Regions from separate parts of the Cupriavidus sp. H18C2 genome, predicted to be linked through region 1. Evidence: predicted binding sites of a transcription regulator. Region 1 holds the regulator's gene; each other region holds the start of a gene.

Evidence for each region. The regulator LexA, encoded in region 1, represses DNA repair genes until DNA is damaged. The targets are predictions, from matches to a motif close to ACTGTATNNNNATACAGT.
Region 2: a site for LexA is predicted at 1,037-1,054, ahead of EPAKOI_RS20270 (putative DNA modification/repair radical SAM protein). Genes of this name have one in related genera too.
Region 3: a site for LexA is predicted at 1,109-1,126, ahead of dinB (DNA polymerase IV). Genes of this name have one in related genera too.
Region 4: a site for LexA is predicted at 963-980, ahead of imuA (translesion DNA synthesis-associated protein ImuA). Genes of this name have one in related genera too.

Annotation. Positions count from the first base shown of each region.
Region 1 covers NZ_CP186010.1:2,029,365-2,031,549, forward strand. The annotation lists gene EPAKOI_RS09210 (asparaginase) at 1-474, opposite strand, end outside; gene lexA (transcriptional repressor LexA) at 696-1,352, shown strand; gene EPAKOI_RS09220 (hypothetical protein) at 1,510-1,683, shown strand; gene EPAKOI_RS09225 (cupin domain-containing protein) at 1,819-2,185, opposite strand, start outside.
Region 2 covers NZ_CP186011.1:825,020-827,204, forward strand. The annotation lists gene gcvA (transcriptional regulator GcvA) at 1-856, shown strand, start outside; gene EPAKOI_RS20270 (putative DNA modification/repair radical SAM protein) at 1,063-2,185, shown strand, end outside.
Region 3 covers NZ_CP186010.1:3,576,080-3,578,264, forward strand. The annotation lists gene rarD (EamA family transporter RarD) at 125-1,030, shown strand; gene dinB (DNA polymerase IV) at 1,143-2,185, shown strand, end outside.
Region 4 covers NZ_CP186012.1:149,703-151,887, forward strand. The annotation lists gene EPAKOI_RS26045 (endonuclease NucS domain-containing protein) at 101-805, opposite strand; gene imuA (translesion DNA synthesis-associated protein ImuA) at 1,005-1,709, shown strand; gene EPAKOI_RS26055 (Y-family DNA polymerase) at 1,636-2,185, shown strand, end outside.

The DNA of each region.
Region 1 (2,185 bases):
CAGCACGCCCTGCCCTCGCGCGTCGGCGCTGGCTGCCACGCGCACGGCGTCGAGCAGGTTCAGCGGGCCATCGGCGGACAGCGAGGTCGACGGCCGCATTGCCGCCGTGACCACCACCGGTACGGGGCACGCCTGTGTGAGCTGCAGGAACATCGCCGTTTCTTCAAGCGTATCGGTGCCATGCGTGATGACGATGCCCGCGACGTCAGGCTGCGCCGACCAGTGCGCCACGCGCTCGGCCAGTTGCTGCCACAGGCCGAACATCATGTCCTTGCTATCGACCTGCGCCACCTGCTCCGCTTCCACACGCGCCACGTCGGCCAGCGGCGGCACCGCCAGCACCAGTTGGGACACCGGCACGGTGGCGGCCTGGTAATGGGCGCTGCTGGCGGGACTGCCGGACGAACCGGCAATGGTGCCGCCGGTGGCGAGCACGACGATACGCGGAAGACGTGGGTGCGAGGAATCTGGCATGGGCGACGCTTGATCATTGGCGGCCGCCAGGCAAGCGGCCGTGGGCGCCGATTGTAACTGCCCTGCCCGCCGCCGCGCGCCCGTGAAAAACCCGTGCGTCGCAACGGGTGTCGCGCGTGTCTGCCCGGGATCGCAAATTGTGCTTGCACTTCACACGATACTGTATAAAATCACAGCATACTGTTTAAACATACAGTGCTTCGGCACGAGACCGGCGAACCATGGCGACCCTGACACCCCGGCAGCAGCAGATCTTCGACCTGATCCGCGACACGATCCGGAACACCGGCTTCCCGCCGACCCGCGCGGAAATCGCGGCCGAGTTCGGATTTTCCTCGCCCAATTCGGCAGAGGAACACTTGCGGGCCCTGGCGCGCAAGGGCGTGATCGAGCTGACGCCGGGCGCGTCGCGCGGCATCCGGCTCAAGGTGGCGCGCAGCGATTCGGAACGCTCGGACCAGTTCTCGCTGCCGATGGCGGGGGTGCTGCAACTGACGCTGCCGCTGGTGGGCCGCGTCGCGGCGGGTAGCCCGATCCTGGCCGCCGAGCACATCGACCGCCAGTACCAGGTGGATGCCTCGGTCTTCGACGAACGGCCCGACTACCTGCTGCGCGTACGCGGCCTGAGCATGCGCGACGCCGGCATCTTCGATGGCGATCTGCTGGCCGTGAAGAAGGCCAGCGAGGCGGCCAACGGCAAGATCGTCGTGGCCCGCATCGGCGAGGACGTTACGGTCAAGCGACTCAAGAAACGCGGCGACACCGTCGAACTGATCGCCGAGAACCCCGATTTCGAAAACATCGTGCTCCATTCGGGGCGCGACGAATTCTCACTGGAAGGTATTGCTGTCGGCCTGATTCGATCGTCAGGTTTCTAGCAACAAGCGGAGACGCCAGAACGGCGCCTCCGTGTCTCCGAGACTTCGGCAGCACGGCCGTCTGCCCGGGTCACCCGCTTTGCCTTGCCCATGCCGCCCCGTCCTTGCTGGACGACGGGTGCGGACCACTGCTGACCGCAAATTACGAGGTGCTGCCATGCTGCAATCGAATCCCATCGCTTCCCGCCGCCCGGTCAAACCGGTACCGTTCCGCCAGATCAAGGGCGTGCGCGTCTACCAGGGCGCCCAGCGCCGCACGATGGTCGGCAATATGGCCGCCATCTGCCGCATGCTGGAACTGGCCGAGCCAAGCGCCAAATCGTTCGAGTGAACCGGTTCGACTGACCCGTTCGACTGAATCGTTCGACCGAACTCTACACGTCCCCGTACTCCTGTCGCATTGGCGTGATGCGCACCCCCGGCCTTGTCGAACCCCGTCGGCGGCCGGTTTTTTCTTTGGAGGGTTTCAGATCCACTGGTCGTTTTGAACCGTACGCTCGCTCGTCGCGCCGTCGCCGGTGTTCACCACGCCACGCGGCTCGATCAGAAGCATCCGGACTTCCTCCGCCGCGCAAGGCTTGTGCTCGACACCCTTCGGCACCACACCCATCTGTCCGGCACGCAGGACGATAACCTGCTCGCCTCCGGGAGCCGACCGCAGCTGGATGCGTAGCTCGCCATCGAGCACGATGAAGGTTTCGTCCGTATCGGCATGCCGATGCCAGTCGAAGTCGCCTTTGACCTTCACCACCTTGAACTGGTAGTCGTTCATTTCCGCAACGACGCGCGGCTGCCAGTGCCCGTCGATCAGGGCAATCTTGTCGAGAAGGTCA
Region 2 (2,185 bases), on a different replicon from region 1:
CGCTTTCGAGGCGGCCGGCCGGCTCGGCAGTTTCAAGGAGGCCGCCGCCGCGCTGCACGTGACGCCGGGCGCCATCAGCCAGCACGTGCGGCTGCTGGAGGACTGGCTGGGCGCGCCGCTGTTCGAGCGGCACAACCGGCGCGTGCAATTGACGCCGGCCGCCCGCGCCTATCTGGACGACATCGGCCCGCTGTTCCAGCAGCTTTCGCAGGCCACGGCGCGCTATGGCGTGCCACGGCCCGTGTCCCGCACGCTGTCGGTCAATGCGCCGGCCACCTTCACGCTGCGCTGGCTGGTGCCACGGCTGGGCCGCTTTCGTGCCGGGCATCCAGACGTGGAGGTCAGCGTGGAGACGTCCAACGATCCGCTGGACAGCCTGCAGGCGCCGCACGACATCATCATCCGGGGCGGGCCGGACACGTTCTACGGCTTTGCGATGCGCCCGTTCCTGACCGAGGAACGGCTGCCCGTATGCAGCCCGGCGCTGCTGGACCGGCAGCCGCTGCGCGAACCGGACGACCTGCGGCACCACACGCTGCTGCATACGTCGAGCCTGCCACGGCTCTGGCCCGACTGGCTGGCCCGCGCCCGCGCGTCGGACCTGACGCCGGCCGCCACGCTGACCTTCGACCACTTCTACCTGACGCTGCAGGCCGCCATCGACGGCATCGGCATCGCCATCGGCCCCACCGCGCTGGTGGCCGACGACCTGGCCGCCGACCGGCTGGTCATGCCGTTCGACGCCCCGCGCCTGCCGTCGCGCACCTACTGCACCTACGTGCCGGACGCGCAGGCCGAAGACGCGCGCGTAGCGCAGTTCCGCACGTGGCTCGAACACGAAGGCGCGGCCGGCTGACGCGGCGCGGCCGTGCGGGATGGCGCCGTGGTCGGCTCGATATCGAGCGGCTGCGACGTGACGCCCAGGCCGCCCGGCACCCCCTGCGCGCCTGACGAATCACCCGCCGCGCGGCGCCTGCTGCCTTTTTCGACGCTGACGAAAATGCGAGATTGCGCAATTCCGGCGGTCGCGTAGAATACTGTATATCCATACAGTATCGCGTCATGGAACTGCTCAAGAAACTCGAAATCCTGGCCGATGCGGCGAAATACGACGCATCGTGCGCCAGCAGCGGCGCGCCCCGGCGCGACTCGCAAGGCCGGGCCGGGCTGGGCGCCACCACGGGCGCCGGCATCTGCCACAGCTTCACGCCGGACGGCCGCTGCGTGTCTTTGCTAAAAATCCTGCTGACCAATTTCTGCCAGTACGACTGCCAGTATTGCGTCAACCGGCGCTCCAGCAACGTGCCGCGCGCCCGCTTCGTGCCGGCCGAAGTCGTCAACCTGACGCTGGAGTTCTACCGCCGCAACTACATCGACGGGCTGTTCCTGAGCTCGGGCATCATCCGCAGCGCCGACTACACGATGGAACAACTCGTGGCCGTGGCCCGCGCGCTGCGCGAGGAGCACCAGTTCCGCGGCTACATCCACCTGAAGACGATTCCCGACGCCGATCCGCGCCTGATCCGCGAGGCCGGCCAGTACGCCGATCGCCTGAGCGTCAATATCGAACTGCCCACCGACGGCGGCCTGCAACGGCTGGCGCCGGAAAAGAACGTCCACACGATCAAGCGCGCGATGGGATCGATCCGGCTGGCCCAGGAGGAAGCGGAGACCGAGAAGCGGCCGCCGGCGGCCCGCGCGCCGGCTGGCCAGAGCACGCAGATGATCGTCGGCGCCGACGAGGCCGACGACCGCACGATCCTGCAGACCGCGCAGACGCTGTACGGCGCGTACAAGCTCAAGCGCGTCTACTACTCGGCGTTCAGCCCGATCCCCGACAGCCCGTCCGCGCTGCCGTCGCAGGCGCCGCCGCTGCTGCGCGAGCACCGGCTGTACCAGGCCGACTTCCTGCTGCGCGGCTACGGCTTTCGCGCCGAAGAGCTGTTCCAGGCCGACGGCGCGCTGCCGCTCGACATCGACCCCAAGCTGGCCTGGGCGCTGGCGCATCGCGAGGCGTTCCCGGTGGACCTGAACCGCGCGCCGCAGCGGCTGATCGCGCGCGTGCCCGGCATCGGCATGCGCAACGCCAAGCGGCTGGCCGAGCTGCGCCGCACGCGGGCCATCCGCTACCAGGACCTGATCCGGCTGCGCTGCGCGATGGATACCGTCAAGGCGTTTGTCGTCA
Region 3 (2,185 bases), 1.5 Mb from region 1:
TGCCCGCCATCCGAAAGACCCGGCTCCGGCCGGGTTTTTTCATGGCAAGGACCCTGCCCGGCGCCCGGCGCCACACCCCGGTAGAATCCGCCCCACAACGGGACACTACCCGGGAATCCTCCTCATGCAACTCGGCATTTTCTACGCCCTGCTGGCGTACATCATCTGGGGCCTGCTGCCCCTCTACATCAAGTCCCTGCACGGCGTGGCGCCGCTGGAAATCCTGCTGCACCGGATGGTCTGGTCGCTGGTGTTCCTGGGCGCGATCGTGCTCTGGCGCCGCCATTTCGGCTGGCTGCGCGAGGTGGCGGCCCGGCCGCGCCTGATCCTGAACTTCGCGGCCAGCGCCGGGCTGCTGTGTGCCAACTGGTTCCTGTACATCTGGGCCGTGTCCGCGGACCGCGTGGTCGACGCCAGCCTGGGCTACTTCATCAATCCGCTGTTCAGCGTGCTGCTGGGCGTGCTGCTGCTGCACGAGCGGCTGCGCCCGGTGCAGTGGCTGTCGATCGCCATCGCGGCGGCCGGTGTGTTCTGGCTGACGTGGACGGCCGGCCATCTGCCGTGGATCGCGCTGGGGCTGGCGGCGTCGTTCGGCGGCTACGGGCTGCTGCGCAAGACCGGCGCGCTCGGGGCGCTGGAAGGGCTGTCGCTGGAAACGCTGATCCTGTTCCCGGTGGCGGCCTCGGCGCTGGCGTTCCTGTTCCTGACCGGGCAGGACACCACGCGCGCCGCAGCCACGGGTACGCAAGTCCTGCTGCTGCTGGCGGGGCCGGTCACCGCGGTGCCGCTACTGCTGTTCGCGGCCGGCGCGCGGCGCATTCCGCTGTCGCTGCTCGGCCTGCTCCAGTACGCCGGGCCCACCATCCAGCTCGGGCTCGGCATCTGGCTCTACCACGAGCCGTTTCCGGCGCAGAAGCAGATCGGGTACGCGCTGATCTGGATTTCGCTGGCGATCTACGCAACGGAAGGCGTGCTGGTCAGCCGCCTCGGCCCCAAGCGGGTCATCGATGTGAAAAATGAAGCGGCATGAAAATAGTCGTAGATCATTGATGATGGGAATGGTCTACCCGCGCCGCGCCCTATTCCTGAAACCAGGCCGCCGCACTATACTGTACGTTTATACAGTATAGCCGCGCCCCCCAATGTCTTCCACCGTGCCCCGGCGCATCGCCCATCTCGACATGGACGCGTTCTATGCGTCGGTGGAACTGCTGCGCTATCCGGACCTGCGCGGCCAGGCGGTGGTGATCGGCGGCGGCCGCAACGCCATTCCCGAGACCCTGCCCGACGGCTCGCGCCGCTACGCGCGGCTGCGCAACTACGTGGGCCGGGGCGTGGTGACCACGTCGACCTACGAGGCCCGGGCGCTGGGCGTGTTCTCGGCCATGGGCATGATGAAGGCCGCCAAGCTGGCGCCCGACGCCATCCTGCTGCCGACCGACTTCGACGCCTACCGCCGGTACTCGGGCCTGTTCAAGGCGGCGGTCCGAACATTCACCGGACAAATAGAAGATCGCGGCATCGACGAGATCTATATCGATCTGACTGATGTCGACGGCGACGCGCGCGATGTGGCGGCGCGCATCAAGGCGGCCGTCCACGACGCCACCGGCCTGACCTGCTCGATCTGCGTGGCGCCCAACAAGCTGCTGGCCAAGATCGGCTCGGAACTCGACAAGCCCAACGGCCTGACGATCCTGACGCCGGCCGATATCCCGCTGCGGATCTGGCCGTTGCCGGCGCGCAAGGTCAATGGCATCGGCCCCAAGGCGGCCGAAAAGCTCCAGGCCATCGGCATCGAGACGGTCGGGCACCTGGCCGAAGCCGACCTGGGGCTGCTGCAGGCCCATTTCGGCCGCAACTACGCAAGCTGGCTGGTCGAGGTGGCCCACGGGCGCGACGAGCGGCCGGTGGTGGTCAGTTCCGAGCCGAAGTCGATGAGCCGCGAGACCACGTTCGAGCGCGACCTGCATCCGCGCGGCGACCGCCCCGTGCTGTCCGAGCAGTTCACCAAGCTGTGCATGCGCGTGGCCGACGACCTGCGCCGCAAGGGCTACGTGGGCCGGACGGTGGGCATCAAGCTGCGCTTCGACGATTTCCGCACCGTCACGCGCGACCTGACGATGACCGCGCACACGGCCGATGGCGGCGAGATCCGGCGCGGCGCCACCGAATGCCTGAAGCG
Region 4 (2,185 bases), on a different replicon from region 1:
ATGCCAGTTGTCTCTGATTGGGAGCACGGACCCACGGCTAACTTGCTTGAGATGATCCATAGGGGTGATGCCCGACCTGTGCCGAGAAGACGCCGACCGCTTAGCCTTCGACAGCGATGGAGTCGAAAGCAAACTGAACCCGATAGCGGACCAGTTCTAGATCTTTGACAGCCTCCGCCGCGTAGCGAACCGGCTCAGGAAAGTCGCCAGCGATAAGCATCCCGCGGGGCGGCTTCTTGTCTAGCCTGGCGTACCAACCAAGGTAGCGGGCGATCTGCCCCACCGCAGCGTCCTTGGCATCCCCCACTTTCAGTTCGATGACGACACGGCGGCCGTTTGCATCTTCTGCAAGGATGTCCACGCGGCCGACGTCGATCCCAACTTGGCGCTCCACAAATCTGAGTCCCTTCTCGACCGTGCCCAGATTGCGGATCAAATGTTCTTCTACATCGCGCTCGAAGCTTATAGACGCTTCGATGCGCTGCTCGATCGCATCGACGGCCTCGACTTCCTCTTCGATCAAAGGGCCTTCAGCAACCGGTGCCCACACGTTTGGTCCGTGCTTGCTCTCGTCATAGATGAAGAAGCGCCCATCCTGGGACCTATAGAGAAATTTATCTGCGGACTTGTGATGCAAATATGCCTTCGGCTGGTTGACGGAGCATCCATAGAGATGCGCCGTCAGCGTACCTGGCGTCCATTTGTCTGGGTAGGTCCCGTTGATGTGGTCTCGAATCTCGCGAGACGTAACGCCGGTTGGCGAGGATTCAACGAAGTAGCGTACGGCGCCGGCCATAGTCGTCATGGGATTCCTGATATCTGGGTTGCGGGACTTCCGAAATTGAGCCCGCGAATGAACACACCAACGTTTGTAATCGGCAGAGGCCGCCAATAGTTGAGGCGGATGCACTTGCCTGCGGCGGCATGCCGATAAGCCTCGCTTGCCGAAAAGAGGTAGAAATACTGTATGGATATACAGTACACTTCCCCGGACGGAGACCACCATGCTAACCGTCGAACCAGAAGCCATCCACCCCGCACTTTGGCGGGCCACTCAGCTGGCTCGGGGGTCCGTGCGCACAGTGCCCGCCGGCGACAAGTCGCTTTCGTCGGAACTACCGGCTGGCGGCTGGCCGATCGGAACGCTGGTCGAGATGCTGGTCCAGCAGCCCGGCATTGGCGAACTGAGTCTGCTGCGCCCTGCTCTTCTGGCCAGCGCCACTCGGCCGATTGCGCTCGTGATGCCACCGCACACGCCGCAAGCGCATGCGCTCGCGAACTGGGGCATCGCGCCAGAGCGCCTGATGTGGATTCGCGCGCAGCGTACAGCGGATGTGCTGTGGGCGACCGAGCAGCTGCTCCGGGCAGGGACCTGCAGTGCTGTTCTCCTCTGGCAGCAGCACGTCCGCAACGACGCGCTGCGCCGACTCAACCTCGCAGCGCAGTCCGGTGAGGCGTTCTTCTGCATGGTCCGGCCGCTTGCCTGCGCCCGGGATGCTTCACCCGCTCCCCTGCGCGTCGCCGTTGCGCCTGCTGAAGGCGGCGTCGAACTCACCTTCATCAAACGCCGCGGCCCGCAACGAGACGAGCCGCTTTTCGTCTCCCTGACACCGTCGCCGATCCTGCTTCATCGCCATGCCGTACCTGTGGATCTGCCTGCGCCTGCCCCGCTTATGCCTCGAAGTGTTCCGACCGAGCTGGTCCACTGAGCTGGCCGTCGCTGTCATGGAAAAGGAGCGCGTCTACGCCGCCACGTCACTCGCTGCTGCCAGTGGCGTGCGGATCAATATGCGGCGCGGGGGCGTGCAAACGGTTGCGCCCCACACCCTGATGCTTGATCGGGCGCCAGAGAAAGAAGCGGAAGCGCTTCGGCGTGTCGCGATGGCCCTGCTGCAGTTCTCCCCGAACGTTGTTGAGGCGGAGGAGGAATCGGTTCTGGTCGAGGTATCGACCAGTCTGCGCCTGTTCGGCGGGGTTCGGCGACTGCGATCGCGCGTTCGCGATACCGCGCGAACCATGGGGTTTTCGGCGGACATCGGCTGCGCACCTACGGCACAAGCCGCCTGGCTGCATGCGCGGGCGGGCGGCGGCACATCGCTGAAGATCGATCGCTTCGCGCGGCGAATGGACACGCTCTCCGTCGGATTGCTTCCTCCGGCCCGCCCCATCGCAGAATGGCTCGACG